4 regions of the Sporosarcina sp. FSL K6-1540 genome follow, and region 1 is predicted to be linked to each of the others. Evidence: riboswitches for the same ligand, from Rfam matches in the RefSeq annotation. Region 1 holds a riboswitch; each other region holds the start of a gene.
The links. A riboswitch is a leader RNA that binds a small molecule or an ion and turns the genes downstream of it on or off. The one in region 1 is predicted to bind S-adenosylmethionine.
Positions count from the first base shown of each region.

Region 2: linked by a shared signal. The riboswitch ahead of MKY15_RS10375 (methionine biosynthesis PLP-dependent protein) and the one ahead of metK (methionine adenosyltransferase) in region 1 are both predicted to bind S-adenosylmethionine.
Region 3: linked by a shared signal. The riboswitch ahead of cysC (adenylyl-sulfate kinase) and the one ahead of metK (methionine adenosyltransferase) in region 1 are both predicted to bind S-adenosylmethionine.
Region 4: linked by a shared signal. The riboswitch ahead of MKY15_RS10320 (bifunctional homocysteine S-methyltransferase/methylenetetrahydrofolate reductase) and the one ahead of metK (methionine adenosyltransferase) in region 1 are both predicted to bind S-adenosylmethionine.

Region 1 covers NZ_CP152018.1:2,724,322-2,732,561, forward strand. The annotation lists gene MKY15_RS12905 (NUDIX domain-containing protein) at 1-292, shown strand, start outside; gene MKY15_RS12910 (prolyl oligopeptidase family serine peptidase) at 282-1,073, shown strand; gene pckA (phosphoenolpyruvate carboxykinase (ATP)) at 1,249-2,835, opposite strand; SAM riboswitch class I at 3,018-3,135, shown strand; gene metK (methionine adenosyltransferase) at 3,325-4,521, shown strand; gene MKY15_RS12925 (gamma carbonic anhydrase family protein) at 4,824-5,336, opposite strand; gene MKY15_RS12930 (alpha/beta hydrolase) at 5,456-6,244, shown strand; gene MKY15_RS12935 (histidine phosphatase family protein) at 6,287-6,880, shown strand; gene MKY15_RS12940 (methyl-accepting chemotaxis protein) at 7,065-8,240, shown strand, end outside.
Region 2 covers NZ_CP152018.1:2,228,168-2,236,407, reverse strand. The annotation lists gene MKY15_RS10415 (AI-2E family transporter) at 1-938, shown strand, start outside; gene MKY15_RS10410 (methylated-DNA--[protein]-cysteine S-methyltransferase) at 976-1,428, opposite strand; gene MKY15_RS10405 (bifunctional transcriptional activator/DNA repair enzyme AdaA) at 1,472-2,065, opposite strand; gene MKY15_RS10400 (DNA-3-methyladenine glycosylase) at 2,195-3,127, shown strand; gene MKY15_RS10395 (DUF2812 domain-containing protein) at 3,385-3,885, opposite strand; gene MKY15_RS10390 (PadR family transcriptional regulator) at 3,875-4,222, opposite strand; gene MKY15_RS10385 (phosphate ABC transporter ATP-binding protein) at 4,372-5,103, shown strand; gene fetB (iron export ABC transporter permease subunit FetB) at 5,100-5,855, shown strand; SAM riboswitch class I at 5,933-6,039, shown strand; gene MKY15_RS10375 (methionine biosynthesis PLP-dependent protein) at 6,117-7,238, shown strand; gene metC (cystathionine beta-lyase) at 7,235-8,240, shown strand, end outside.
Region 3 covers NZ_CP152018.1:3,828,133-3,836,372, forward strand. The annotation lists gene MKY15_RS17950 (acyl-CoA dehydrogenase family protein) at 1-135, shown strand, start outside; gene MKY15_RS17955 (transporter substrate-binding domain-containing protein) at 171-1,022, shown strand; gene MKY15_RS17960 (amino acid ABC transporter permease) at 1,117-1,824, shown strand; gene MKY15_RS17965 (amino acid ABC transporter permease) at 1,837-2,550, shown strand; gene MKY15_RS17970 (amino acid ABC transporter ATP-binding protein) at 2,575-3,330, shown strand; gene MKY15_RS17975 (TraB/GumN family protein) at 3,487-4,656, shown strand; gene MKY15_RS17980 (DMT family transporter) at 4,716-5,624, shown strand; SAM riboswitch class I at 5,791-5,891, shown strand; gene cysC (adenylyl-sulfate kinase) at 6,115-6,714, shown strand; gene MKY15_RS17990 (phosphoadenylyl-sulfate reductase) at 6,975-7,703, shown strand; gene sat (sulfate adenylyltransferase) at 7,704-8,240, shown strand, end outside.
Region 4 covers NZ_CP152018.1:2,211,667-2,219,906, reverse strand. The annotation lists gene metE (5-methyltetrahydropteroyltriglutamate--homocysteine S-methyltransferase) at 1-1,523, opposite strand, end outside; gene MKY15_RS10320 (bifunctional homocysteine S-methyltransferase/methylenetetrahydrofolate reductase) at 1,569-3,440, opposite strand; SAM riboswitch class I at 3,600-3,708, opposite strand; gene MKY15_RS10315 (hypothetical protein) at 4,148-4,345, shown strand; gene MKY15_RS10310 (iron-siderophore ABC transporter substrate-binding protein) at 4,614-5,570, opposite strand; gene MKY15_RS10305 (iron ABC transporter permease) at 5,683-6,681, shown strand; gene MKY15_RS10300 (iron ABC transporter permease) at 6,678-7,730, shown strand.

The DNA.
Region 1 (8,240 bases):
TGGAGAAACGATCGAGGAGGCAGTTATACGCGAAACGATTGAAGAAACAGGTGTGAAAATTACGGATCTTGTGCAATTTGCAGAGTATGTCGTTCGAAGTAATAGTACATTTTGCAAAGCTGTATTCACAGGGAAAGTTGCGGAAATCGATGAGCATCCAGCCCTTTACGAAACAGAAGGAGCTATGTGGATGACTAATGAAGAGCTTGACCAGTGTGAAGAATTGAGTTTCCTTATGAAAAACACAGGCATGGAAACATTAAGAAAGTGGGTGGAAGAGCATGAGTCATGATGGTACGATTATTCATAGAAGGCCCTATCCGTCTCCAAATCCACATGTTTCGCTTGAAGAAATTACATATTTTTCAGATGGGTTAAAAGTGAAGGGACTCATGGCAGAACCAATTACAGAAGGGAACTACGAAGGCATCATCTATTTGCGAGGGGGCATGCAGCATATCGGTATGGTTCGTCCTGCCCGAATTGCACAGTTTGCTTCGCAAGGATTTGTTGTCTTCGCTCCTTATTATCGGGGGAACCGTGGAGGCGAGGGACGGGATGAGTTTGCTGGGGCCGATCGTCAGGATGCGGTGAATGCCGTTGATGTGCTGAAGCAAAATCCGAAGACAAACGTGGAAAAAATTCACTTGTTTGCATTTTCACGGGGCGGTATAATGGCTCTTTGGACAGCAATTTTACGTGAAGATATTACGTCGGTAGTTACATGGTCTGGCGTATCCGATATCGTATTTACATATAAAGAACGGAAAGATATGCGGCGGATGATGAAAAGAGTTATCGGCGGGACACCGAATAACATGCCGGATGAATACAGAAACCGTACGGCGCTGTTCCGCGTGGATGAAATTGATGCTCCCGTACTCATCATTCATGGCATGATCGACGAGAACGTGTCATTTCAACAAGCAGTTTTGCTTGAAAACGCACTGCGTGAACATAAAAAAGTATATGAGACATGGTATTTCCCTGAATATACACACTTCATACCGCCTGTCATGAATGCACAACTTGTACGCGATTTATGTAGTTGGATGAGAAGACAAGAAAAATGAGTGGTTTTTTGAATGAAATGAAGTTGCAATTAGAAGTACGGGTTTGCAATTAAAACGCCAAAGTTGCAATTAGACGAAATAAGTTGCAGTTACAACTCCATTTTTACAATTACAAATCCAAGGTACAAAAAAACAGTGTAGCACATTCAATGTGCTACACTGTTTAATTTGAAAATTATGCAATCGGTCCGCCTTTAAGCGTAATCTCTTCAGAAACCATACCGAATTTTTTAAAGTTTTCATGGAACATGTTTGCCAATTCATTTGCTTTTACATCGTATGCTTCGCCGTCTGCCCATGCATTGCGCGGGTTCAACACTTCTGTTGGAACACCTTCAATGAATGTAGGCATTTCGAGGCCGAATACGCCGTTAGTTTCTGTTTCAATGTTGTTCAATTCTCCAGCAAGAGCTGCCTGTACCATAGTGCGTGTGTATTTAAGATCCATACGTTTACCAACGCCGTAGACGCCGCCAGTCCAGCCTGTGTTAACAAGGAATACTTGTGCATCATGTTCATCAATTTTCTTCCCAAGCATTTCAGCGTATACTGTCGCTGGAAGTGGAAGGAAAGGTGAACCGAAGCACGTTGAGAACGTTGCTTCAGGTGATGTGATACCACGCTCAGTTCCGGCAAGCTTCGAAGTGAACCCGCTTAGGAAGTGATACATTGCTTGTTCTTTTGTTAACTTCGAGATTGGAGGTAGCACGCCAAACGCATCTGCCGTTAAGAATACAATCGTTTTCGGATGACCAGCAACAGAAGGGTCAACGATGTTATCAATTGCTTGGATAGGATAAGCTGCACGCGTGTTTTCAGTTAATGAACCATCATCGTAGTCAGGAATGCGTGTTTCCGGATCGACGACAACGTTTTCTAGTACGGAACCAAAACGAATTGCACCAAAAATTTCAGGTTCTTTTTCTTGTGATAAATTAATACATTTTGCATAGCAACCGCCTTCGATATTGAAGACACCAGTGTCAGACCAGCCATGCTCGTCATCGCCGATTAATTTACGGTTTGCATCTGCCGAAAGTGTTGTTTTACCTGTTCCAGAAAGACCGAAGAATAGGGCAACATCACCGTCTTCACCAACGTTTGCCGAACAGTGCATCGGCATAATTCCATTTTCTGGTAGTAAGTAGTTCATGATTGAGAAGATTGATTTTTTCATTTCGCCAGCGTATTCAGTTCCACCGATAAGAACAATACGTTTTTCCATTGATACGATAATGAATGTCTCTGAATTCGTACCATCGACCACAGGATCAGCTTTAAATGAAGGAGCCGAAACGATTGTAAATTGTGATTCATGTTGTACTAGTTCTTCTTCAGTTGGGCGGATGAACAAGTTGTGAACAAACAGGTTATGCCATGCAAATTCATTCACAACTTGAATGGATAGTCGTGAAGCTGGATCTGCGCCTGCAAAACCTTTGAAGACGAACAGTTCGTCTTTTGTTCTCAAATGAGTAATTACTTTATTATATAATGAATCGAAAATTTCAGAAGAGATTGGACGATTGACGTTGCCCCAATCGATTTTGTCTTTGGAGGACGCTTCCTCAACAATGTATTTGTCCTTAGGTGAACGACCTGTATATTTGCCTGTCTGAGCTGTAACCGCTCCGTCTGATGTCAATTGAGCTTCACCACGTGAAATCGCTTTTTCAACAAGTTGTGGAACTGAAAGTTGAACTTTTACATTTTTCCCAGAAAGAAGTTTGTTGAGGTCATCACTAATTTTCGCAGATATCATAAGTATGTACCGTCCTTTGCATATAGTCCCAATCAATTGGGTGTCATCACATTATTGAATTAGTATAACACATTAAGAATAATAATCTATACTAATTCAAACCTCAAGGATTTATACGCAAAATGGGTAAAAAGATTTGACATGCAACAAGATTTTTCGTAGCATATATAGTTGAACGGATACTCTTATCCCGAGCTGGTGGAGGGGTCAGGCCCTATGAAACCCGGCAACCTGCACAGACGTTTTGTCTGCGCGAAGGTGCCAAACCTGTAGCAAGGCACAGTCCTTGTATGATAAGAGTGAAAGGTGCTTATGAAATCATGCCTTTCCTCATGTATTATTACGTGAGCGAAGGGCTTTTTATATGATATCGCCCTTAATCCTCGTGTATAGAGCTCGCAATGGCTTGTAGTCTTTTCATTTAGAAAAGACTCTACATGGGACATATGAGTACCGTATCAATCTCGTAGGATATAAGGAGGAAATAACATGACAAATCGCCGACTATTTACTTCAGAATCGGTAACTGAAGGACACCCGGACAAAATGTGTGACCAAATTTCGGATGCTATTCTAGATGCTATATTGGCAGAAGATCCAAATGCACGTGTTGCATGTGAAACGACAATTACAACAGGACTTGTCCTCGTTGCAGGAGAAATTACGACGACAACATATGTCGATATCCCGAAAGTTGTGCGTGAAACTGTTAAAGAAATTGGTTATGTACGCGCGAAATACGGATTTGATTGGGAAACATCTGCAGTTTTGACTGCGATCGATGAACAATCAGCCGACATCGCTGCAGGCGTTGACCAGGCACTTGAAGCGCGTGAAGGTTCGATGACAGATGATGAACTTGAAGCAATTGGAGCTGGTGACCAAGGTTTGATGTTCGGTTACGCTTGTAATGAAACACCGGAACTGATGCCGTTACCAATTAGCCTAGCTCATAAATTATCATTCCGACTTGCACAAGTACGCAAAGATGAAACCCTTACGTATCTGCGTCCAGATGGAAAAACACAAGTGACTGTTGAATATGATGAAAACAATAAACCAGTACGCATCGATACAATTGTTATTTCAGCGCAACATCACCCTGAAATAACACTTGAGCAAATTCAGCGTGATATTAAAGAATTCGTCATAAACCCGGTTGTACCAACTGATTTAATCGATGAAGACACGAAGTACTTCATCAACCCAACTGGCCGCTTCGTAATAGGGGGACCTCAAGGAGATGCAGGTCTTACTGGCCGTAAAATCATCGTTGACACGTACGGTGGTTATGCGCGTCATGGCGGCGGTGCGTTTTCTGGGAAAGATGCGACGAAAGTGGACCGCTCGGCTTCATATGCGGCACGTTATGTTGCGAAGAACATTGTCGCTGCAGGACTTGCAGATCGATGTGAAGTGCAACTTGCTTATGCAATCGGTGTTGCACAACCTGTATCGATTTCTATCGATACATTTGGAACAGGCACAGTCGAGGAAAGTAAACTTGTTGAGCTTACGCGTGGACTGTTTGACCTTCGTCCAGCAGGCATCATCAAAATGCTTGATCTGCGCCGCCCAATTTATAAACAAACAGCTGCATACGGTCACTTCGGCCGTACAGACATTGATCTACCGTGGGAACAAACGGATAAAGCTGATGCATTGAAAGAGTTAGCAGGGAAATAATGTAGTGTAAACACTGAAAGGCAGGATCTCCCTGTTTTTTGGTGTTTTTTCTGTTTAGGATGTTTGATTTAGCGGGCGTCATAGAGTGTAGCGAATCTGTCGTACACTCTCATCACAGGAGCTATAAACAAATGATACAATTGTTATAAAGTGAAACCTGATCGGAGAGGAGAGAGCGTCGGGCTATGAGTTTAATAGGTTTGTTACTACTGGTTGGGGTTGTTGCGTTATTTGTGTTAATTGGTTTAGTAATCTTTTTATTTATAAAAAAATAAGAGCTGCCTTCAAAGGCAGCTCTTTTATTATTGTTGTAAACTCTTGTAATACTGCCCTTTTTCGGCATACTCCTGAACAATCCGTTCCATGTCCGCACGATCGTCGTCATTCAGCTCACGCACGACTTTTGCTGGCGACCCGAGTGCTAGCGTATTCGGGGGAATCTTCTTACCAGGCGGCACGAGACTGCCTGCGCCAATGAATGCCCCTTCGCCAATTTCAGCACCGTCCAAAACAATGGAACCCATACCGATAAGCGCTCCTTTTTTTACCGTACAACTATGTAACGTTACTTGGTGCCCAATTGTCACCTCATCTTCAAGAATAAGCGGAAACTTTGGGCTTTGATGAAGGCAGCATAAGTCTTGAATATTTACTTTACGTCCAATAATTGTTGGAGATACGTCACCCCGGATTACGGTATTAAACCAAATTGTCGATTCAGGACCAATTGTCACATCACCTGAAATCGTCGTGAAGTCGCCAATGAAAACGGACGGATCAATTACAGGCGTTTTTCCTTTATAAGGATAAATCATGATGCTCTCCTCTTTTCTTTAGGTAGTGTATAATTATCGTAACAAAGATTAGGTTTTTATTGTAGATAAATAGGGAAATATATAGATAAAAGAACTAGATAGATGAGGGGAAGATGACCATGTGGAAATGGGAAGCAGAAGGGCCACCAAAAGCTGTCGTGGCCATCGTCCATAATGTGTACGAACATCATAGTAGAAATGCATGGCTTATTCAGAAACTCCGAAACAGCGGATTTCATGTCGTGACAGGAGATTTACCTGGACACGGGGCGGAAGGTGTCGGAAAAATTCACGATGAACAATTTGATGCCTACGCTAAATTTGTGGAAAAATTAATAGCGGTCGGTCTCGATGATAATTTACCGTTGTTCATTATTGGACATGGAATAGGTGCCACCTTCGTAATGCGTCTTTTACAGCGAAAGAAAATTGAATGCGCAGGGGCTGTTTTTAGTTCCCCATGGCTAGCATTGCGTCATCAGCCACCTAAATTTTCGAACGTATTGACAAAATTCTCGTCATCCATGAAATTGAATCATGAAATTGACATTGAGATGTTAACACGCAATAGTGATTTATATGAAGAAGCTAAGCAAGATGACTTTTATAACGATGAATTCACCGTAGCCTGGTATAAAGAGTTACAATCATTCATGAAATTGGTTGCGCAGAGCGAAAGAAGTGTTCATGATATCCCAGTGCTTATGCATATTGCGGAAGAGGATAAAATAACAGACATAGTGCTTGCTAAGAAATGGTTTATCCGACAGGAACTTTCTGAGTTTCAATATAAGCAATGGAAACGGCTGTACCATGACGTTTATCAGGAACCAGAGCGCGAGGAAGTATACTTATATACGGAATCATTTATGAATAATGTTCTAAGGTCGCTAGGGTATGTCGTATAGGGAATACTTGGAAATGGTTTGTGAGTAAATGTGAAGAGGGAGGTGTTTACGATTACGATAATTGGGTTTGTACGACATGGCGTTACCGCGTGGAATAAAGAAGGAAGGGCACAAGGAAGTACTGATGTCCCACTTGATGATGAAGGAATTGAGATGGCACACGGTGTAGCTCAAAGACTTTCTGGTGAACAATGGGATGTCATCTACACAAGTCCTTTAATTCGTGCTGCAAAAACAGCTGAAATCATCGCGGACAGTATGCCTGATATCCGTCTCTTATCGGACAATCGCTTGCGGGAATCAGGGGGTGGCCTGGTTGAAGGATTGACGGAAATGGAGCGAGTAAAAAAATGGGGGCACTCATGGAGACAGCTGGAACTCGGTTTCGAACCGCAGGAAGAAATTATTTCACGCGGACTTAATTTCATAGAGGAAATAAAAGAATTGCATCCAGATAAACGAATCTTAGTCGTCAGTCATGGAGGATTTATTGGTCGATTGATAAAAGAGCTTGTCCCTTACAAGGATTTAGCTATGGATCTGGAAAACACATCAGTCACTATTATTAAACTGCAAGAAGATCGAAACCTATGCGAGCTGTTTAATTGTACGAAACATTTACAACGTATTAAGTAAGCATTTAAAACGCCAGAGAATGGCGTTTTTTATTTTGCGTATATTTAATAAGTCGAAATACATTATATTATTTAAAATATTCTATCATTCTAGTGACTATTAGACTATAATCAAAAATATAGTCTAATGAGGTCAGAATTAATGAGTGAAGTATGTCGAATCAAAGTAGAAGGAGGTAAGTGAAATGAAATCGATTAAAGCAAAAATTATTGTCAGTGTAATAGCGTTATTTTTCATTATCCTTACGGTAGTAAACTTGTTCGTTAATCTTCAAATGCAAAAGCAAACGGAAAATGTCCTTATAAATCAAAGTGAAGTTGCCGTGCAGGAGATGAGTCGATCGATTGAAAACAGTATGTTGCAATATGAAAAAACGCTATATTTGCTTACCGAAAATCCGGAAGTCACATCATTTATAGAGACGCAGTATGGCACCGGAAGTGATAGCGAATTAAGTCGAGGCATCGAAAAGGTCTTTAATGATTATATGGGACAAATGACGGATACGGATTTAATGTATTTTGGATTCGAAAACAAATATACCAAATTTGTTCCCCATCTCGTTATCGATGGATTTGATCCGACTAGCCGCGTATGGTATACAGCAGCTAGCGACCAACCAGACAAAGTTGTATGGTCGGATCCATATGTCGATGCAGCGTCAGGTGGATATGTTATTACGGCATCTAAAGCGATGAAACGAAACAATTCACTTGTTGGTGTTATTGGGGTAGACATTAGTTTGGGAAATATTACTGATAGTGTATCCAAAAGTGAATTTGGATTTGGAGGCTACCCATTCTTATTTGATAGAAATGATGGGGCAATCGTTCACCCTCATTTACTAACAGACAAAGAGGAATTGGCGGATTTATCTTATTTAACGGCATTATTTAACGAAGAAAAAACTAAGGGAATCGGACAATACAATGAAGATAAGAATGAAATGGTCGGCGTTTTTACCGAAGTCCCGCATTTCGGTTGGACAGTTGGTGCCGCGTTCAATCAAGATGCAATTGATGGTTCAGTTAGTCAAACTAGGAACTTAATCATCATAACTTTCATATTAGCAGGAATAGTAATGATTGTTGTTCTTTGGTTCTTAATATCAAGAATTGTTAGTCCTCTCGGTGAAATTCGTACAGCAATGGATAAGGTGACGGAAGGAAACCTTAACGCATACGCGGATGTGAAATCGAAGGATGAATTTGGTCAACTTGCAAACAATTTTAATGCTATGACTTCAAAAGTTCGTGATGTTATTACATTGGTTAACCTTTCTGTCGATGAAGTTCGTTTAGCGGCAGAAAGCTTAAGTGCATCCGCAGAAGAGACGAATGCCGTTAGTGAGCAGATGGCG
Region 2 (8,240 bases), 500 kb from region 1:
TATTGCTTACCTTCATTTTCGCTTTTTTGTTGGATCGACTTATTGAGTTTACGCTCAAACGTGTACATTTTAACCGCAAGCTGCTAGTCATTCTCCTGTATACAGTGATTGTTGGCTTACTGACAGTTGGTGTTGTTAAGTATTTGCCTATAATCACAATGGAAATCAGTCAAATTATTGTAAGAATTACAAACTTCTATTCCACACCTCATGATAGTGTACTGCTCACCTACTTAGAATCCGTCATCTCTAGTAATCAAATTGCAGCCTATTTGGAAAATGGTTTTTCATTTTTGTTAAAATATTTCTCTGATATTAGTAAAACAAGTATTCAAGTCATACTTGCCCTCGTATTAAGCTTATTTTTCCTGCTAGAAAAACCACGGTTAATAGAGTTTACAAACAAATTTAAAGATAGTAAGATTGCTCCCTTTTACTTCGAAATTGAGTTCTTTGGTAAAAAGTTCACGCGTACATTCGGAAAAGTGATTGAAGCCCAATTTATCATTGCAATTGTTAATACAATATTGTCCGTGATCGTATTACTCATACTCGGATTCCCACAAATAATCGGTTTGGGAATTATGATTTTCTTTTTAGGACTCATTCCCGTTGCCGGGGTCATCATTTCACTTGTCCCTCTGACGATAATTGCTTTTACAATCGGAGGATTCCTGAAAGTTGTTTATGTTCTCATTGCAGTTATGATTATTCATGGCATTGAAGCATATATCTTAAATCCAAAACTGATGTCCTCCAAAACAGATTTACCCGTTTTTTACACGTTTATCGTACTGATTTTCTCACAAAACTTCTTTGGCGTCTGGGGACTCATTATCGGTATTCCCGTGTTTGTCTTCCTACTTGATATACTTGATGTCACGAATAAAGAAACTGCGAATCACATACCTGTTCCAAAAAGCAAAAAGACAAGGTGAGATTAACTTCTCCCTTGTCTTTTTTTATGTCGAAACACTATCTTTCCAGTTCTAGAAGTTGCTCTTTCATCTCTAAACCGGCCCTGAAACCACCTAACTTACCACTTTTCGCAATGACACGATGACAAGGAACAATAATTAAGACCGGATTGGCACCAATAGCGGTTCCAACAGCTCGTACCGCATTCGGCTTTTCAATCCGTTCTGCAATTTCCGAATATGAAACAGTCCGTCCGTACGGAATTTCTTGCAAGGCCTTCCAGACAATTTGTTGAAAAGGAGTACCGTGAAGATCGATTGGCAATGCAAAATCCCTGCGTCGCTCTTTCAAATAACCCATTAACTCAACTGCGTGTGGCTGTAAGATATCCGCTTCTTCTATCAGAACATGACTTGGAAGCCGTTTGTTCACCCACGCTTCCAGTTCTCCGAATGGTGCATTCGGGGTACCTATATAGCAAAGCCCCTCTGTCGTCGCAGCTATATACATTTTCCATTGTGAGTGATTAAGCAATGTCCAATACACGTTATTTTTACTGTTCTTCTCCACTAACCTCTACCTCCCTCACTAGTTTTCGATATTGTTTTGGTGTTTGTCCAGTTTTCATTTTGAATAGCGTGATGAAATAGGACGGATTCCGAAGCCCCACGCTTACCCCAATTTCAGCAATGGATTTATCGGTTGTAGTAAGTTCAGACATCGCTTTCGTTATTCTGATCTTTTGGATATATTCAACAGGCGTCAGCCCCGTGATTCTTTTAAATGTTCGCTGAAGGTGATAAGGACTTCCATGGCACATGTCTGCAAGTATTTCTAACGTCAATGGCTCCTGAAAATGCTCGTTTATATATTCTCCAATTTGGATAGTCCATTCTTCATCAGGTAAACGCAGCCCACCCGGCTTACAGCGTTTGCAAGGTCGGAATCCATCTGCTAGCGCTTCCGCCGCATCATTGAAAATACGGACATTCTCTTTTTTTGGATCTCTTGATTTGCAAGATGGTCGGCAAAAGATACCCGTCGATTTCACGGCATAAATGAAGATTTCATCAAACCTTACGTCGTTATGTCTAATTGCTTGCCACTGTTCGTCAGTCAACTGCCTGACTTGTTGATGATCGCTCACGGAATCACCTCTTTCTCTTACCCTAAGTATACCTCCTCTATTTCCAAAATAAATGCTTTTCAGGACGTAACAGCAAGATAGCGAAACTTTTCCACCTGGGATTATGGTACAACTAAACATATAGATAAGATGCAGAGGAGATCTTTTAAAATGCTAGTTAATCAACAAGATCATTTGATAATAGCCGTTCCGAAAGAGTTCAATTTCAAAGAAAATATCAGCTATATGTCCAGGTCAAACAATGAGTGTATGTTTGAAATCCGTGATGGTAAAGTGATCAAGGCAATTCCAGTTGGGAATGAGATTCTATTAGTCGAAGTCAGCGAAAATACAGAGGGTAACCTTCTGGTTCGGTTTATAGAAAAATATACACCGTCTAGCGATAGCGTCCGGGATATGGTCGTCCATTATGTACGTGATTGGTTCGATCTCGATACTGATTTGAAACCTTATTATGAGATGGCGAAAAGGGATCCATTGCTTCAACAAGCAGTAAGTGAGTTTTATGGATTGCGAAACATCGGAATCCCTGACCTGTTTGAAGCGTTATGTTGGGGAATTCTTGGACAGCAAATCAATCTGACATACGCATATACGTTGAAAAGGCGCTTTGTGGAGACGTTCGGAAATTCGATTGAATGGGAAGGACAGTCATATTGGATATTCCCTGAACCAGAGTACATTGCGAAGCTTACAGTCGAGGATTTATCGTCATTAAAAATGACCGTAAAAAAATGTGAGTACCTGATTGGGGTTGCACAGCTTATCGCAGATGGAAGCCTATCCAAAGCTCAGGTATTGGGAACTGGGAACTTTAAGGAAGCGGAAAACATGCTTATCAAAATCCGCGGAATTGGGCCCTGGACTGCAAACTATGTCTTAATGCGCTGTTTGCGTTTCCCAAACGCGTTTCCAATTGCTGACGTCGGACTTCATAACGCCATCAAACATTTGACAGGAGCAGAAGAAAAGCCAACGAAAGAAGAAATTTTAAAGCTTGCTGCACCATGGGAGAACTGGGAGTCCTATGCGACGTTTTACTTGTGGCGTTTTCTTTACTAAGATCAAGTAATTTCATGATTGGTTATTCAATCACCTCCCCTTGGAGATAAAATAGAAGGGCAAACTCAAATTGTTTGCCCTCCACTTTTTTATTAAATCATCTCGCTTTATTTACCAAGGGGGTTTATCTTCATTCGATAATCCAATCATATATATAGAAAAGAATATCGCTAAAACAGCGGTTAAAATCAAGGTTGTAATGACGATTGGTGAATGAATTTCAAATAGTACTTGCTGAAATAAGCATCATTTATTAGTCAATAAAAATCAATTTTTCTCTTCAAGGAAATAAAAACGTACAAGTACAAAAGAATAACAAGCATAATGATAACCGTCATAATTATTTGAGTCAACTGACCTTTCCACGTCAAAAACAATCCAATTTGCGATGTTAAAAAGATTATAAATAATATCAGATAAAATTTCATCATCCGCTGAAACGTTTCTTTTACTGACTCACCATCAGAGTAAATCTTTTTTACCCCTGACTCATTTGCTTCTGTACGAAAATAATGAAATTGCTTTAGAGCGCTGTCTACATATTGCCAACCGGCATCTTTACATAGTTGCATATACTCTTCATTCGCATCCCGGAAATCAATTTGATAGACATATGATTCATTAGGATTTTCATCGAAGGTATAGGTAAATAATCCATACTTTTTAAAATGAAATCCTTGGCGTGACATATCCGTCAGCCACTGCTCTTCTTTATCAACACTCGAAGCAAGAAAAATCTTGAACCTTTTAACAGTCATCTTCTTCGCCCTCCATTTCTTTTATGATGCTCCTGGCGTTTTTCACAAGTGATTCAAGCCTCTTAAACTCAAGCTGAAGCACTTCTTTACCTAAGGGTGTCAGCTGATTATACTTGCGGCGTTCTGCATCATCTATGTCTACTTTTTGAATGACTTTCTGCTTTTCTAATTTTCCTAGTGCTCCATATAATGTCCCGGGACCCATTGTAACTTCCCCCCGACTTATTTTTTCTACGTCCTGCATAATGGCATATCCATGACGTACTTCCCTTAAGGACAGTAAAATATAATATGTTGCCTGCGACAATGGTAAAAAACTTTCTGGCTGTTTTATCATTCTTTCACCTTCTCACTATATCGCTTATCGCTATATCGATTAACGATATAGTAACAAACATTTTTTGGAATTGCAATAGATTTTCCTTGCATGACAAAACTACCTAGATTAGAATTATTATAAATAAGAAACTGGTAGGAGAGAATGTAATGTCCAATTTTTATAAACCCGCCCTACACTTTCATGACGCCAATTATTCCATTGGTGACGTACATATTTTAAAAAATATTACGGGCTCCTTTCCGGAAGGGAAAATCACAACGCTCGTCGGCCCTTCTGGAGCAGGAAAAACAACATTGCTTAAATTATGTAACGGGCTGATCTCATCTACTTCAGGAGATATTTTCATTCACGATAAACTCATTTCCACATATGAACCCGTTGAACTACGCCGCCATGTCGGAATCGCACTTCAAAGCGCACCAATGATTAAAGGCACCGTCTATCATAACTTAGCTCTCCCTATGGAACTTCAAGGTAAAAAATTGCCTGAACAGGATGCCATTAAAATTCTAAAAGACGTCGGATTAGATGTGCAATTTTTACATCGTAAAACCAATGAATTATCCGGTGGTCAGCGTCAAAAAGTATCCATTGCTCGCACACTAATCAACCGCTCTGAAATCCTATTACTGGATGAAATCACATCCGCCTTGGACCGAACATCTTTACATGAAATCGAAGAATTAATCGTCAAGATTAACCGGGTGTATGGCACAACCATCATCTGGATAACACATAATTTAGAACAAGCCTTATCAATTGGAGATTACACTTGGGTTCTAATGAATGGTCAAGTCATTGAAACTGGCGAAAGTGACTTATTGAAATCACCAACAAATGAATTTGTGAAGCAGTTTGTGCAAGGAGGCGTAGAATGAGCTATCTTACGTTATCCATTACACTTATATTTGTAATCATACCTTTACTACTATCAAAGACTCTACGTTTAGATTTGGAAAAAGACACAATCATTGCGACAATTCGGTCCATTATCCAATTGCTTATGGTCGGCTATATTCTTAAATTTGTCTTCGATTCTGAAAACATATTGTACATTTTGTTAATGGTTACATTAATGATTGCAGCGGCAACACAAAACACCCGTAAGAAAGGAAAAGCAATCAAGGGAATCACTTGGAAAATCGCGGTCACATTACTTTTTGTAGAAGTACTAACCCAGAGTATTCTACTAGGCTTTCAAATCGTACCGCCAACCGCACAATACATCATTTCAATTAGCGGCATGGTGATTGGCAACTCAATGGTGCTATCAATCCTATTCCTTAACCGGTTCACAGCTGAGATTGAAACGCATCGTGATGAAACCGAACTCATCCTTTCTCTCGGTGGAACGCCAAAACAGGCCATTCATAGACAACTCATCAACGCAATCAAGGCAAGCATGATCCCGACAATCGAAAGTCAGAAGACAATGGGCTTGGTTCAACTTCCAGGTATGATGAGTGGTCAAATCATCGCAGGTGCGGACCCCATCCAAGCGGTTCAGTTCCAATTGCTCATCATATTCCTATTATTGACGACCGCTGCAGTGACAAGTGTATTGCTTGGCTTTTTATCATATCCAAGTCTATTCAATCAACGGATGCAGCTGCTGAAAGACAGATTTTAATAATTCGCTCTTGTTTTATTTTCCATGTCATGATAAAGTTATTGAAATTGTTCTTTTCACATAATTCCATAATTTGATTCTTATCAAGAGAGACCGAGGGATTGGCCCTATGACGTCTCAGCAACCAGCCTGTTCAGGTACGGTGCTAATTCCTTTAGGTGTTCATTTCCCTAGAAGATAAGAAGATAGTCTACGATATTTCGGGGACCCTCTTCTTATAGAGGGTCCCCTTTTGTAATCTAAAAGAAAAGGGTGACTACAATGACAAAACAAAGTTTGAATACAATCCTAGTCCAATTAGGCAACAACAGTGATCCGAAGACGGGCGCTGTCAACCCTCCGATTTATTTATCAACTGCGTACAAACATAAGGGGCTCGGTCAATCGACTGGCTACGACTACACACGGACAAAAAATCCAACCCGCTCCATATTGGAAGATGGAATTGCAAACTTAGAGAGCGGTGATGCAGGGTATGCATGCAGTTCTGGTATGGCGGCGATTCAGCTTATCTTAACGCTGTTCCGTCCTGGAGATGAATTGATTGTCCCAGAAGATATTTACGGTGGCACATATCGCTTGCTCGAACAGTATTCCGACGTTTATTCAATCGGTACAACGTATACGAGTTTCGCCGATGTGAACGAGACCGAAAAGTTGATCACTTCGAAGACAAAAGCGCTCTTCATAGAAACACCGACCAATCCACTCATGCAAGAATTTGATATTCGGCAGTATGCAGAACTGGCTCAAAAGCATGATTTACTGTTGATTGTCGACAATACATTTTTAACGCCTTATTTCCAGAGACCGATTGAATTCGGGGCTGACATTGTCATGCACAGCGCAACGAAATATATCGGTGGACATAACGATGTCCTCGCGGGACTTGTCGTTGCAAAAGGTGAAAAACTTTGCGAACAACTTGCCGCCAACCATAATGCTATCGGCGCAGTCCTCTCCCCTTCCGATTCTTGGCTAATCATCAGAGGGCTGAAAACACTGCATTTAAGAATGAAACAGCATGATGAAAACGCGAAAATAATCGTCAATTATTTGAAAGATGAACCACTTGTTACGGACGTTCTCTATCCAGGAAAAGGTGGAATGCTATCATTTCGGCTGAACGATAGTGAATCGGTCGGGCCATTCCTTGAAAATCTGCAGCTCATTACATTTGCGGAAAGTCTTGGTGGAGTGGAAAGTTTCATCACTTACCCTGCAACGCAAACACATGCCGATATTCCTCGTGAAGAACGAATACGACGTGGCGTCTGCGACCGACTTTTACGTTTCTCTGTCGGAGTCGAAGAGGCTGACGATTTGATCGCAGATTTGAAGCAAGTGTTTGCAACTTTGAATAGCGGGGTGCTACAACGATGAGTTTGAATAAAGAACGGTTGGAAACGACTATTATCCATGCTTCGACCCGCGGAGATTACGAACAAAAAACAGGTGCTGTCAACGTTCCTATCTACTTATCTTCAACGTTCCATCAGGAAAGCTTCGATGCATTCGGGCCGTATGATTATAGCCGTTCGGGCAATCCAACGAGGGATGCGTTGGAAAAAACGATTGCCTCACTAGAAGGCGGTTCGCGCGGATTGGCCTTCGCTTCCGGAATGGCTGCCATCTCAGCTACATTTATGCTCCTTTCTTCGGGTGACCATATCGTGGTTACCGAAGATGTCTACGGCGGCACATACCGATTCGTAACCGAGGTATTACCGAAATTCGGTATCGACCATACATTTGTAGATCTAGTGAATGTAGATGAAACCGCACGTGCAATCCGTCCAAATACAAAAGTAATCTATATTGAAACACCATCCAACCCGCGTTTGGGCATTACAGATATTGAAGCGATTGTTGAACTTGCAAAATTGAATGACTGTCTGACGTTTCTCGACAACACATTCATGTCGCCACTTTACCAGCGCCCACTAGATCTTGGAGTTGATATCGTTGTTCATAGTGCTACCAAGTTTTTATCGGGGCATAGCGATATCATTGCTGGGCTAGCGGTTACAAAGGGTGAAGAACTTGGCAATCGATTGGCATTCATTCAAAACTCTTTCGGCTCTATTCTAGGCGCACAAGATTCTTACGCGTTAATTCAAGGAATTAAAACGCTTGGTGCCCGTTTAACACAGTCATCCGAATCGGCGAGTAAAATAGCCTCGTACTTGAACGACCACCCGTTAGTAGATGAGGTGTTTTATCCAGGGTTAGCAAGTCATCCAGGACACGCAATCCACTCGAAACAATCGACAAGTCCAGGCGCTGTCTTATCTTTCCGTTTGCCAAACAGAGATGCAGCAAAGGCCTTTGTTGAAAACGTTCGGATACCCGTTTTCGCAGTAAGTCTAGGCGGAGTTGAATCAA
Region 3 (8,240 bases), 1.1 Mb from region 1:
ACGAATCCATTACAGCGCTATTATCGGGATGTCAGGGCAGGTTTGCACAATCCTCCTATGGACGATATGACAATTAAGAAATTGGCACTGACTGCAATTGAACAAGATACAATAAAAAACGCTATCCAAATGTAAGCATATTGGATTGAAGCGAAAAAGGGGATTTCATGATGAGAAGAAGCGTGTTTCAACTTGCGGCAATTGGTTTAGCATTAACTACTATTTTAGCTGGATGTAACTCAAGTAAAGCGGCCGATGGTAATGATTCAGACATACAAAAAGTAAAAATCGCCTATGATCAAGCTTCAAAACCAATGTCCTGGTTGGATGAAAAAGGAAATGCAACTGGATATGATGTTGAAGTGATGAAACTAGTTGATGAATTACTTCCACAATACGAATTTGAGTACGTTGGAACGACAAGCGATGACCTACTTGTGGGTGTCGAACAAGGGAAATACCAGGTAGGGGTTAAAAATGCATTTTGGACACAGGAAAGAACAGAAAAATTTATCTTCCCGAAAGAATTTATCGGCTTAAGCAGTGCGGGTCTTGTGCTTAAGAAAGAGAATGAACATATCAAATCCCTATCAGACTTCGCTTCTGCCGGCTTTTCGTTGGCACCTATTGCAGCTAATAATGCTCAATACACTGTAATTGATGAATATAACAAAGAAAATCCGGGTAATAAAGTGCAGTTGAAAGCTGGAGATGCTTTCACAGTTGACGTTGTTCAGTGGGTGAATGAAGGTCGCGTAGATGGTGGTGTTATCATTGAGGGTCCTTTTGAAAAGCAAGTGACTGCTGAAGATGGCCCGTATCATAATCTGGCAGACGAGGTTGTTTACAATGAATTTGCAGTCATAAAAACATGGCCTTTATTCAATAAGAAAGAACAGGAATTTGCGGATGCCTATGATCAAGCAGTTAAACAATTGAAAGAAGAAAAGAAGACAAGTGAATTAAGCACATCGTTTTACGGCAGAGATTTGTTTGAAGTGTTGGACGCTGTAGAGAGATAACGCTAAAGATATAAAGGCTGTTGGGTGTGCGATATGCTCAACAGCCTTTGTCAATCAAATGGTTACAATTTGAAAATGAAAGCGGGGTGGATACATGGAGAAGTATTTTGACGCATCATATATATGGGAGTCCATCCCACTACTAATTCCTTTTTTAAAAATGACATTTATGGTTGCAGGTCTTTCCGTCCTGTTCGGTACGTTCCTGGGCTTTATCTTAACGGCGGCGAAAATAGGGAAAAGTAAATTTGCAAGGAAGGTAGCTAATGGTTATACAACAATATTAAGGTGTACACCCTCTATCGTACTCCTTTTTTTAGTATATTATGGACTTCCTGCAATCGGTGATCGTGTCGGTCTGAATTTGAACAATATACACACAGCTGTATTTGTCATAATCACTTTTACACTTCAATTTGCGGCGGCTATGTCCGAGGTCATGCGCTCAGCTTTTCAATCAATTGACAAGGGACAATTTGAGGCCGCAGTAAGTGTTGGGCTAAGCAATTCACAGGCTTATAGACGAATCGTATTTCCCCAAGCTTTTGTAGTCGCATTACCGAACTTTGGAAACAGCTTGCTGGCAGTACTTCAAGAAGGATCGTTAGCTTATACAATCGGGTTGATAGATGTTGTCGGAAAAGCAAATCTTATTATTGCGGGCAACTATAACGCTCATGCATTAGAAATATTTCTTGCATTAGCAATTATTTACTGGATACTTTCAATAGCAATTGAACAGTTCTTCTTAAAATTAGAGAAAGTATTTAGTAAGGGGAAACAAGGATTGAAAACTGCATAAGGGGGTGAGAAAGTGTCTGAAGGATTAAATTACAAGTTTTTAGTAGATACATTTTTTATCGCATTATCAGGTGTTCCTATAGCGCTATTCATTACAATTGTAGCTTTGCTCTTTGCGTTGCCGTTAGGATTTTTACTGGCACTAACAAGAATCAATCGAATTCCCGTGTTACATCGTTTTGCACAAGTATACGTTTCTTTTGTCAGAGGAACCCCAATTATCATTCAGATTTTCATCGTCTATAGTAGTGTCCCCTTATTGCTAAGTTCACTATTTACAAAGTTTAATATTGGGATGAATGTGTATGATGTGAATCCAATTTGGTACGCATTCATTGTCTTCACTTTTAACACTACAGCGGTCCTGATTGAAGTTTTTCGCTCTGCACTAAGCACGGTGAACAAGGGGCAGTTGGAAGCTGCCCAATCAGTGGGGCTAACGAATGTGCAAGCGTACAGAAGAATTATTATTCCACAGGCATTGGTCGTTGCAATGCCGAATATCTGTACAGCGACAGTCAACTTAATCAAAGCGACATCTCTCGGGTATGCAATGTCATTACAAGAAATTACGCTGAAAGCAAAAGTGGCAGCGAACGTAGGCTACAATTATGTTGAGGCCTATATCGATATCTTTCTTGTCTATTTACTGTTATGCAGTGCAGTCGAATTCGCATTTAAACTATATGAAAAACGTTTGAGTAAATATAAACCGTCAGTCGTTTAAGTATGAAAAGGAGGGATCCGAAGCATGTTAGAAATTAGAGATATCCATAAGTCATTCGGTAAAACTGAAATCTTAAAAGGTGTTGACGTAACAATAGATAAAGGCGATGTTGTTGTTATACTGGGGCCAAGTGGATCCGGTAAGACAACATTACTGAGATGTATCAATTTTTTAGAAAAAGCGGATCAAGGCCGTGCTATTTTTGGGGATATAGACGTGAATTTAAAAACAGCATCCAAAAAACAAATCCATCAGATTAGACAGAAAATCGCTTTTGTATTTCAAAACAATAATTTGTTCAATAATAAAACAGCTTTAGAAAACGTTACAGAAGGACTTATTATCGGAAGAAAAATCCCGACAGCAGAAGCGGTTGAGATAGGGAAAAAAGCGTTGGATAAAGTGGGGCTATCGGATAAATACAATGCATATCCCAGTGAATTATCGGGAGGGCAGCAGCAAAGGGTAGGCATTGCAAGAGCAGTTGCTTTGAATCCAGACATTATTTTATTTGACGAACCAACTTCTGCATTGGATCCAGAATTAGTCGGGGAAGTTTTGACAGTTATGAAGAATATCGCGAAAGAAGGAACAACTATGTTAGTTGTCACCCATGAAATGGGTTTTGCGAAGGATGTAGCTAACAAAGTAATATTTATGGATGGGGGAGTCGTAGTAGAGGAAGGAGCACCCCATGAAATCTTTGTAAATCCAAAGGAAGAACGAACACAGAAATTTTTAAAAAGGGTATTGCCCGAGGACTTTACGTATCATATTTAATAGTCGTTATCCATGAGGGTGACTTTCATTATATTAATAATGAAAGATAATTGAAATTTCATTCAAACTGATTCATTATAATAACTAGACCGTCTTTTTAGTAAACCTTGGCTTAAGGTTGCTCAGAAGAAATAAGTTCATAAAGGAAGTTTGTCAATGCAAGAGACTAACATTACGAGAATAGAATTAGACGGTAGAGAACTAATACTTATTGGAACTGCCCATGTTTCCAAGCAAAGTGCAGAACAAGTAAAAGAGGTAATCGACAAGGAAAGACCCGATTCAGTATGCATTGAATTGGATGAACAAAGGTTTCAATCTATAATGGATAGTAATAAGTGGAAAGAAACGGATATTTTCAAGGTGATTAAAGAGAAGAAAGCTACATTGCTCTTAATGAATCTGGCAATATCCTCCTTTCAAAATCGTTTGGCAAAGCAATTTGATATTAAACCTGGACAGGAAATGATTCAGGGGATTGAATCAGCAAAAGAAGTCGGTGCAAATTTGGTGCTGGCTGACCGTAATATCCAAATTACTTTTTCCCGAATTTGGGGGAATATTGGACTTAAGGGGAAAAGTCAGCTTCTGATGTCGGTTTTTTATAGTATCTTCAGCAAAGAGACGATTTCTGAAGAAGAATTGGAGAAAATGAAATCAAAGGACACGCTAAATGCCGTTCTAACTGACTTTACGGAATCATTTCCAAGGTTAAAGACGCCCTTAATCGATGAGAGAGACCAGTATTTAGCACAGAAAATCAAAGATGCACCAGGTAAAAAGGTCGTTGCAGTCATTGGTGCAGCACATGTTCCAGGGATTACAAAAGAAATCTATAATGACCATGATTTAGTCGCATTAGCGCAAACACCACCAAAATCAAAAATCCCAAAAATTATCGGATGGGCAATTCCGATTCTTCTATTATCAATTATCGCCTACACCTTTATCGCAAATCCATCTGCCGGTTTCGATCAAGCGTTAAGCTGGGTCTTATGGACAGGTAGCCTGTCAGCTATTGGTGCTGCGGTGGCTCTTGGACACCCGCTGGCCATTTTAGCGGCCTTTGTATCAGCCCCTATTACTACCTTGCATCCACTGATAGCGGCCGGTTGGGTTTCAGGAATTGTTCAAGCATTTTTTCGCCGCCCAAGTGTTGGTGACTTTGAAACGCTTTCTGCAGATGTTTTTACGATTAAAGGTTTTTGGGCAAATAAGGTGACACGGGTCTTGTTGGTAATCGTTTTGACTAACTTGGGAGGAACGTTGGGGACCTTCTTAGGCGGAGCCGACGTTATCCGTGTATTCTTTGAAAACTTAAAGTGAAATCAATTGATCAGCATTTTCTTTTAAACGTTTTATAGTAATAATGGGGTGGGGATCGGATGAATCGAATCAGTTTTTGCTTGTTAGTGATTTTGACGACTGGACTAATGGGTTCTTCTTTTACAATAGGGAAGTTAGGGTTAGCCTATTCATCTCCACTCCTATTAGTCGCTCTGCGTTTTACGCTTGCAGGGATTATTATGGCAACTATCGTTAAAATCTTAAACAAGCCACATCCAGTAAAAGCAATCGACTGGGTGTGGCTTGTTCTAATTGGACTTTTCCAAACAGCTTTTGTGATGGGCTGTATATTTATGGCACTGCGTACAATCACTTCTGGAGAGACGTCTATCCTAACGTTTATGAATCCTTTACTCGTTGTCGTTTTTGGGACGCTTTTTTTAAAATCGCGTTACCATATTCAGCAATGGATAGGTGTACTGTTAGGTTTTATCGGGGTTTTTCTCACGTTAGGTTCACATCTTGACTTTAAAGTCGGTACCATATTAGGGCTTTTGTCGGCTGTTTCATGGGCGATTGCTACGCTATTGATAAAAATACATGGTTTCAAATTTGATACGTATGTAATGACAGCCTATCAAATGCTTTTTGGTGGATTAATTCTCTTTCTGGGAAGCTTACTACTGGAAGAGACTTTCTTTAAAATGACTACTCAATCTATCCTGATTTTGTTATGGCTTACCATTGCAGCCTCAATTATTCAGTTTTCTATTTGGTTTTATCTTCTCCAAAGAGGTAATCAAGAACGAACTAGTGCATTCCTTTTTTTAGCGCCATTCTTCGGTGTACTCACAGGATGGTTTTTACTCCATGAAAGACTAACCTGGTCTATCCTTTTTGGTGGATTACTAATATTTGCAGGAATCTTTCTTGTTAATTGGAAAAATAATTATGAAAAGGAAATAGAGAAAACCGATGAGAACAACGAAAGGTTAAGTGAGAGTTAACTAACATGTTTCCTAGCGCACTGAAAAGTAGTTTAAAGTGCCTATTATATGTGCAAGAAGATCGCCTTTAATTCCAACTAAACTGATATGATTGAAAATAAATTCTGATAAGTCATTGACTTTGAATTTTCGATAATGTAGTATTGGTCTCAACTTAATAGTTTATATCTTATCTAGAGAGGTTGAGGGACTGGCCCGATGAAACCTCGGCAACAGACTGTTTAGTACTGTGCCAATTCCAGTAAACGAAAGTTTAGCAGATAAGAGGAGTAATATGTGTTCGATTCTATTAACCTCTTCTTGCTCTATTTAGAAGTGGTTTTTTTATTTCTTTACTGTAAAGGTTGTAAGTCATTTATCATTTTAACAATTTCATACATGCTAATTAGACAACTAAAGGCAACTTTCTAATCGATTATTTGAATCGGAAAAAGGTGTCTTTTTTGTATATAAAAATTAAACTGAAACAAATGATTTAGGGGGGCAAACAATGACAGAGTCTACAAATATCGTTTGGCATGAATCAGAGGTAACAAAAAAAAATCGTCAAGAACTAAAGGGCCATAAGAGTGCTATTCTTTGGTTCACTGGGCTATCAGGGTCAGGGAAATCAACAGTTTCAGTAGCGCTAGAAACAGAGTTACACGCGAAAGGCATTCATACTTATCGACTGGATGGAGATAATGTCCGGCACGGTTTAAATAAGAATCTAGGGTTTAGTCCAAATGATCGGACGGAAAATATTCGCAGAATCGGTGAAGTTTCAAAACTAATGGTCGACGCTGGCTTATTCACATTGACAGCATTCATATCGCCTTATCAGGAAGATCGAGATCAGGTGCGAGAAATTGTCAAATCCGATGAGTTTATCGAAATATACGTTAAGGCAAGTTTAGAAACTTGTGAAGAACGGGATCCGAAGGGGCTTTATAAGAAAGCAAGATTGGGTGAAATTAAAGGCTTTACAGGAATTGATGCTCCTTATGAAGAACCTGTTAACCCGGAAATAATCATTGATACCAATCAATTAAATATTGTAGAGTCTGTCAAAGTCATCGTTTCTTATTTAAAAGAAAATAACTATATCTAAAAAAATTACAAAATGCGTAACATATTGGGGTTTTAGGAATAGAATGTATTTAAACCTACTTGACACATAGGATTAATAAAGTTAGTATAAACGCTAATCACATGCCGACTGGAAATCCAGAAGCTAATGGACAATCGTGAACATACGAACAATTCGCTGACTAAAAAATTAGAGGCGACTTTAATCAATAGTAGATTAAAGTCGCCTTTTTTAAAAAAAGATAATGTAATAGAGTTATTGAGTTTAGAGGGGGGATTAGTATGGCGAAGTTGACGTACAAATCTTGGGCTGAGACTAGTGAAGTTTTTCCAATCGATGACGAGTCAAAAGGTGCGTTAAACGTCTTGCGATGGGCTTACGGAGAATACGACGATGAACTTGTATATGCGTGTAGTTTTGGGGTTGAAGGTATCGTAATGATAGATTTAATCTCGCAAATAAAACCAACTGCTAAAGTGGTCTTTCTCGAAACCGGATTTCATTTTCAAGAAACGCATACCTTAATCGATGAAGTAAAGAAACGTTATCCAAAGCTTGTAATTGAAATGAAGACTCCCGGCTTAACGGTTGAGGAACAAGCTGACAAGTATGGCGATCGACTATGGGAAAGACAGCCGGATCGTTGTTGTCATATGAGGAAAGTAATTCCACTCCGTGAAGCAATGAGCGGTACGACCGCTTGGTTATCAGGACTTAGGCGTGAACAATCACCATCAAGAAGTCAGACAAACTTTGTGAACAAAGATGAAACCTTTCAATCGGTTAAAATTTGCCCGCTGATTCATTGGACGTGGATTGATATTTGGGATTATGTAAAAAAACATAATTTGCCATATAATCCACTCCATGACCAAGGCTATCCCAGTATCGGTTGTTCACACTGCACATTCAAAGGGGATACAACGACGGGGTCGAGGTCAGGGCGCTGGGCAAATCAGGCGAAGACAGAGTGTGGCTTGCATAATGCTAACGAAAATGGGGGAATTTAAATGAGTTTGAGTCAACCGCATGGTGGTACATTAATTAATCGCTGGAATCCTGGTTTTCAATACGAAGGAATAACTGAAACAGTTGAATTAGACGAAATTGCTAGTAGTGACTTGGATTTGATTGGTACGGGTGCTTATAGCCCTTTAAGTGGATTTCTTACAGAAGTAGACTACAATTCTGTTGTTACAACAATGAGATTATCTACTGGAGTACCTTGGACAATTCCGATTACATTGCCAACGACAGAGGTGAACGCACAAGGTATCGCTGTTGGGAAATTTGTGAAATTGGTGAGAGATGGAGTTGTCTATGGTGTTCTCGAAGTATCGGATATTTTCACACCAGATAAGGAAAAAGAAGCTAAACTAGTCTATCAAACGACAGACCGTGAGCACCCAGGCGTCAAGAAGTTGTTTGAGCGCCCTAATGTCTACCTGGGTGGAACCATCACACTGATTCAGCGAAGGCCGCTGAATGAGTTTTCGGAGTACCTATATGACCCGATTGAAACAAGAGGGAAATTCCAAGAGCTAGGC
Region 4 (8,240 bases), 510 kb from region 1:
GATACTGCAAATCCTTCGAACTTTTCACCGAAGTATTCAACCATATCTGTTCTTTCAAATTCACCATGGACCAAAACATCAATGCCGATGTCTTCTTGAATTTCAATCCATTTGTCAATCTGATCTTTGATAAATTGCTCGTAGGCCTCGTTTGTAATTTCTCCTTTACGCCATTTAGATCTTGTCTGTCTTACTTCTGGCGTCTGCGGTAAACTCCCGATTGTCGTTGTCGGCAGAAGAGGCAAATTAAAACGTTTTTGCTGCTCGATAATTCGTTTCGCAAATGGCAATGAGCGATTTACATCTTGCTCAGTTAGATTTTCAATCGTTTCTTTCACTTCAACGTTTTGCCGATACTTCGAGTTATTTAGACGTGCAAGTGCATTTCTGCTCTCCTCAAGTCCTGTCGCAATCGTTTCAGTGCCATCGTGAATCCCCCGACTAAGGAGCACAATTTCAGCAAGCTTCTGATCAGCGAATGACAGACCGCCTTTAATAATTGGATCCAATTTCTCTTCAGTTTCCGTACTGACAGGAACATGAAGAAGTGAAGAGGAAGGTTGAACAATCAAACGGCTTTTATCAACATGTAACTGAATTTCTTCTAATAGTGTTACTTTTTTATCCAGATCCGCTCTCCACACATTTCTACCATCAATGACACCCGCCGCAAGTACTTTGTCTTGAGGGAAACCATATTTTTGTAGCAATTCAAGCGAATCGCCATGAACAAAGTCTAAACCAAATCCGTGTACCGGCAGCGCAACAACCGCTTCATAATTAGCTACTTTTTCAAAATAAGTTTGTAGGATAATCTTTAATTGTGGCACTGCTTCATGAATTGCTGCGTATGCCTGTTGCACATGTTGGAAATCCTCTTCTGTCAACTTACTTGTAAGAATCGGCTCATCAATCTGAACCCACTCAACGCCTGCCACTACAAGCTCTTTCAATACTTCAATGTACAACGGCGTAAACTGTTGCAATAAAGTAGAAAAATTCTCTTCGCCAAAAGATTTTGCCAGTTTAATATATGTAACTGGGCCTAGGATAACCGGCTTGCCATCAATACCCAGCTTTTCTTTTGCTTCCTTATAAAAAGCGAGCGGGCGGTTCTCTACTAATTGCGGCGTTACACCTTCTAGTTCCGGAACAATATAGTGATAATTTGTATTAAACCATTTTGTCATCTCTGAGGCAACCGCATCTTTAGTTCCACGCGCAATTGCAAAGTATGTTTCCAAAGGTACTTTACCACCCGCATACTCGAAGCGTTTTGGTACGACACCAAACATAATAGATGTGTCCAGCACATGGTCGTATAATGAAAAATCTCCAACCGGAATTAGATCAACACCGAATTCTTTTTGTTTCTGTAGACTTTCTAAACGAAGCGTTTCCGTTGTTTTCAGTAGCTGTTCTTCTGATGTTGCCCCATTCCAAAAACTTTCCAACGCCCTTTTCCATTCACGTTTTCCACCGATTCTTGGATATCCACTAGTTGAACTTTGTACTTTTACCATTGTATGTTAGCCCCTTTATTTTTTATTGTATTTTTTCAACCTGTTTTAATACACGATACTCTCGGTTTGGACCACCTCCCTTGCTACAATCACGTCCACTTTACCGTGTATATACTCCGTCAAATTCACAGTCATGTCATAGCGCATAAAGGGAGTGATTAAATAGATGCCATGAAAATGCTCCAGCGCCACATCGATCAATTCTTTCGAAACCTCTAAACCTTCTTTCGTAGACTGCTCACGATTACCATCAGATAAAGCCATTCTTGCACGTACTTGATCCGTCAACTTAATGCCTGGTACCTCATTGTGTAGAAATTCGGCGTTTTGCGATGAAGTCAGCGGCATAATTCCGATGTAAATTGGCGTCTCAATATGTTTTGTTGCCTCGTATACTTCAATTATCTTCTCCGTGCTATAGATAGGCTGGGTAATAAAATAGTCGGCTCCCGCTTCTATTTTTTTCTCTAATCTCTCCACAGCACGATCTAAATGACGCACGTTCGGATTAAAGGCCGCTGCCACAGTAAAGGATGTTTTCTGTTGCAATGACTTTCCAGACTTTGAAATGCCCTCATTGAATTGCTTTATGAGTTGAATCAATTCAAAGGATGTCACATCGAAAACGGATGTTGCTCCGGGGAAATCACCAATTTTCGTAGGGTCCCCCGTAATCGCTAGCAATTCAGTAATACCCAGTGTGTGTAATCCCATGAGATGTGACTGTAATCCAATTAGATTGCGATCTCGGCATGTAATATGGACCAAAGGTGTTGCACCAATCTTTTGTTTAACAAGTGAAGCCATTGAAGCGTTGCAAATTCTTGGCGTCGCTAAGGAATTATCAGCCAGTGTAATGGCATCCACGCCTGCATCCTTTAACGCCTGAGCCCCCTCAAAGAACTTGCCCGTGTTTAAATGTTTGGGCGCATCAAGTTCAACAATTATCGAATGTCTTTTTCTCACTGTTTCAAGCAATGTTGGGGGTTGAGATTCCTTCAATTCAGACTCCACAACCTCTGTCTTTACCTCCTTCTTCTTAACAAGCTTTTCTTGAATTGGTTCCCGAATTGTAAGTCCTTTCACTAGGGCCCTAATATGTTCTGGCGTCGTCCCACAACATCCTCCTATTAAACTAACTCCTGCCTTCCGAAAACTCAGTGCGAACTTCTCGAAATATTCAGGCTCATTTTCGTAAAAAAGTTTCCCATCCTTATATCCTGGATAACTAGCATTCGGATACACCGAAAGTAAAGCACGCTTCATCAACGGCACAGTTTCTAGAGACTTCAGCATATGGTGAGGGCCAAGGCGACAGTTAATGCCTACTATATCTGCACCTAAATCCTCCAACTGCTGTAAGGCATCTATGAGCTCTATCCCATTTTGGAGCACCCCCGCCTCATGCATTGAAACATTCGTAATAATCGGGATATCTGTCTCCTCACGTGCAATTTTGAGCACGGTTGTTAATTCATCAAAATCGTAATAAGTTTCTAAAAGTAGGCCGTCCACTCCCTCAAGAAGTAAGCAATATAGTTGTTCCCTAAAACTGCGCTTGATTTCATCCTTTGTTCCAATGGATGTTCGAGATCCATGAATACCCCCGATAGTTCCAAGGACGAACGTATTTTTACCCGCTGCTTTTTTCGCAATTTGAACTGCGGCTTTATTTATCTTTTTTACACTGTCCTCTAACCCATGACGTGCTAACTTGATATAATTCGCACCATACGTATTAGTTTGAATAATATCCGCACCTGCCTCTATATAGGCTTGGTGGATGCGAAGCACTTGATCTGGATGTGTCAAGTTCAGCTCTTCAAAACAAAGATCCACACCGTGTGAATAAAGTAGAGTTCCCATTGCACCATCACCGATCAAAATTCGTTCTTTCATAGTATCTAGTAAATTCACGACTATCACTTGCTCCTTTCACTTTCCCAAAGTCCCGTTCCGGAAACTCTCTTCATCATTCTTCAAAATATGTTACTTAATGGGAAAATTAATTAAAATAAAAAGAGCCTCTTCCTATGTTGAATAAAGGAAGTAGACTCTAAATCTGAATAAGTCTTCTCCTCATCTACCAAGTCGTGTTATCAACTTGCTGGAATTAGCACCATGCCATAAAATGGCGGTTGCTGAGGTGTCATCGGGCCAGTCCCTATACCTCTCTAGATAAGAAAAACTATTAAATTGGATTTGCTTAGTTACGTTATTACAGACTTTACATCATTGTTGGAAAATTAGCAACACCTTTTTGGAAAGTAATTAATTTATTTCACAGATTCAGACTATTGCTTGTCACTTTAAACAACATAGTTGCTAAACAGCCTTTCGCCATCCTTCATTTAAATTCTTACGTCCCTCTTAGCTTAAATAGGTCAATCAAGGTACCAATAAGTCACTTCTGTCAATTGATCCTTTTCCAGAATTGATTGCGTAACCCGCCGCTCTTGCTCCCCCATCCTAAGTGAGCTAAATGCACATAATAATAATATTAATAATGAGTCCATTAACCACTGTCCCCTCTGTAACCCTGCATATAATAAACTATAAGAACAATAACGAACGAACCGTTTACTCAGTTGTTGTTCCCATCAAATTGAAGGGAGGTCATTGACTTGAAAACTTCCTTGGGCATCTGGATTGGTTGGTTAGCAATAATTTTAGCGGCTATAGGGTTCTTTTATGCTCCTTATTGGTTAGGTGGTGGCGCACTCGTTTTAGGCTTAGTCTGTTTAGCTTCTCCACAAAAAGCATTGGCATGGATTTCAATCCTGCTTGGAGCCATCGTATTATTAATCACGATGTTCCAGTAGCCGGATAATTAATGATACTTCAAGGTATGTTTGGGCTCCTACCATACATACCTTTTTTATTTAATTTGTATGCTTACGATTTACTAGTTAGTTTTTTTGCAGTTCGGCCACATCAGAACACCAAAACGTCGTTTGTGATAAAGTATCCTAAAGAAGACGCAGCTGAACAGTAAATTATGTATAAAAAAACAGCCCAGTGAAGCGAGTAAATATCGCATCATCGGGCTGTTTTCTGTTTTCATCTTTTTATTATTTCATTCCATTTAAATTACTTTTTCAAGAAATACTCCTCAATATCATCCAGCATTAAGTTCGCTGCTAATACACCACCAGCAGTGTTCCAAATGATGTCATTTACTTGTGAGACGTTTCCACTTTTCGCGACATTTAGATTTTTAAATAATGGATCCTCAATCCAGTCGTTTGTAAGCTTCGTTGCTTCGTTATCTCCAGTTTCATAAGTGAAGTAAAAGAGCACATCGCCATCCATAGCTGGAATACGTTCTTTCGTGAGGCCTTTTTCAGCAAAATCGTCCACATCTTGTCCATCTGCGCGCGCAAATCCAAGTTGATCTAGAATCACACCCGAGAAGGAATCTTTATGGTAAATGCGTACATCTCCCGCCATAAAGCGAACCATTGATATTTTTTTATTTGTTTGATCCCCTAATTCAGTCTTGATTGTTTCAACGCGATTATTGTATGCACCTAATACCTCGTTACCTTTTTCTTCTTGATTTACTGCTTTCGCATATAATTTAAAGTTTTCCTGCCAATCCCCGCGAAGCGTTTCTGCAAAAACAGTTGGGGCAATTTTGCTTAACTGTTCGTAAACTGCTTCGTGACGCATTTTATTCCCAATGATCAGATCTGGTTTTAAAGATGCTATCTTTTCTAAACTTGGTTCTGATTCAATACCCACAGATTCAGTACCTGTCATGTCCATATGATCATACCAAATTTTCTCAGCGGGTGATTGAACTGCACCTACAGGTTGAATTCCCATTGATAGAAGGGCTTCAGCACCTTCGTTTGTTAAGATTACAATGCGTTTTGGTGTTCCTTTTACATCTGTACTTCCCATTGCATGATCGACAGTATATGTTTCTACATCAGCTGGTTGTGCACTTTCACCTGAATCTTTTGACTCCTTAGTAGCCCCACAAGCCGCTAATACAAGAATACTCATAATAAGTATGAGGGATGATATTTTTCGCATGTACATTATTTCCTCCTGTTAATTGAGAATGAAAATCATTTACACTTAGTATGCTATATGCTAATATATTTCATGTCAACAGTGAATTGAAAATAATTCTCAATGAAGTGAGGAAGTCATGATACATACATCAAGGGGTAAGTGGATTGCTCTTATCGTAAGTAGTTTAGTTTTCATTCTTTGTTTTTTTTCTAGTATTGTATACGGCTATACAGATACAAGCTGGTCCACTGCCTTTTCCGCATTTAAAGAAAATGACGGATCAACTGAACATCTTGTCATTCAAAATGTACGCTTACCACGTGCATTAATTGCTGCAGCTGTTGGAGCTTGTTTAGCCACTTCAGGTGCAATTATGCAATCCATAACGAAAAATCCATTAGCCTCTCCAAGTATTCTAGGTATTAATGCTGGTGCTGTTTTCTTTGTCGTAATTGGGGTTGTGTTCTTCCAAGTACAAAGCCTCCAATCTTATATGATGTTCGGATTAGTCGGAGCGGCCGTTTCCTTCGGGATTGTCTTTGTTTTAAGTAGTATTGGCAGAGAAGGGTTAACGCCAATGAAGCTTATATTAGCAGGAGCAGCAGTTTCCGCTTTATTCTCATCCATGACACAAGGATTCCTAACAATTAACGAAACAGCACTCGATCAAGTATTATTTTGGCTCGCAGGTTCCGTAGCCAATCGGCCTATCGGTCTATTAATTACAGGATTGCCTTATATGGTGATTGGATTGCTGGTAGCCTTTGTTTTGGCGAAGCAAATGAACCTACTAGCAATGGGTGACGATGTTGCGTCTGGATTAGGTCAGAATGTAGTGCTATTAAAATTTGTTTTTTCTCTTATTGTAGTTGTATTAGCAGGTATTTCTGTAGCAATTGCGGGTCCTATCGGCTTCATCGGAATCATTATTCCTCATATCGTTCGATCATTCATCGGGATCCAACACCAGTGGGTATTTCCATTTTGTGCATTATACGGTGGAATTCTCTTACTCGTATCTGATATTGCAGCCCGATACATTATAATGCCCAAGGAAGTGCCGGTTGGAGTCATGACTGCATTAATCGGTGTTCCATTCTTTATTTATGTGGCAAGAAGGAGATTTGGGGCATGAAAAATAAAGTGACAGTTCGAATAGGAAATGTTGCTTCGTTTATTTTAGATAAGAAATCTTTGTTTACAACGATGATTGCAACGTTGCTTTTAGGGTTAGTAGCTATTCTATCGATGAGTTCTGGTGAGTTTTTCATTTCACCTTTAAATGTCTTAAAAGTTATTTTGGGTATTGGTGAGTCTTTTGATCAAACGATTATCTTTGAATTTCGGCTACCTCGTATTATGATGGCCATTTTAGTTGGAATCGGCTTAGCGACAGCGGGCGCCATTTTGCAAAGTGTATCTAGAAATCCTCTTGGTTCCCCAGATATCATTGGGATTACGGCAGGAGCTTCATTTGCAGTTGTATTATTTCTAGCATTGTTTTCAAATGAAAGTAATGCGCTAACAGTGAGTCAAGATTGGATGCCGTTATTTGCTTTCGGTGGTGCGATGATTACAGCCGCGATTGTGTTCACGTTATCTTGGAAAAACGGCATTGCCCCCTTCCGAATGTTACTTATAGGGATTGGAATTTCAGCATTTATGCATGCTGGAACAACCGTACTTATGCTTGTTGGACCAATCCATCAGGCGAGCCAAGCGAATATTTGGATCACTGGAAGTATCTACGGTTCAAATTGGACTGAAGTTCGAATGATTGCGATATGGATTACTATTCTTTTTTTCATCACGCTTGCCATGACGAGGGAAATGAACGTTTTAGAACTTGGTGATGATTTGGCGAAAAGTGCTGGATCCCCAGTTCAAAAGAACCGAATTATTTTCCTTTTACTTTGTGCCGCCTTGACGGGTGCCTCCGTTTCTTTTGCCGGCGGTATTGGGTTTGTTGGGTTAATCGCACCACATATTGCAAAAAGAATTGTCGGCCCTACCTTTGGTTCAATGGTAGGTTTATCCGCAATCATTGGAGCAATTCTCGTTGTTGTTGCAGACTGGATTGCTCGTGTTGCCTTTGCACCGATTGAAGTGCCTGCAGGTGTATGGACAGCCGTAATAGGGGCACCTTACTTTATCTATTTGCTTATCAAACAAAGAAGTCGATAGAAAGAGGACAAGTAAGTTTAGACAATTTCCAAATAACGCATACGACGATTCTGCACATAGATCATGTCGCTTTCCATGTTAAAGATTTTTTTATTCCCATGACAAGACAAGACACTTTAGTAGATATGAAAGAAGTTCTAGATAATTCAAATCTAGCTGTCACTAACTCTATATTCGGAAAACGTATTGGTTTGTTGGCAGCGATTTTCACCTATGCCTATTTCCAGTCTGGAATAAAATACAGAGTGCGCTAGAATTGTGGCAATGGTCCCTGGAGGCTACATGGGATGTTTGGGGCTAGCGGACTTCACGTTTTTGTTTTTGGCTCCACCATCTCTTCTTCGTTCAATAGGGCAGCTTTGATATGCAATAAACAATAAAAAATGATCTTTCGTAAGTTCAATGTGAACTCATGAAAGATCATTTTTTATTACTTAATTAAAGATGGAAATGACATGCCCTACAACTTTTCTCAAACCTAATTAATAGTCTTTTTTTTCTCCGAAATAA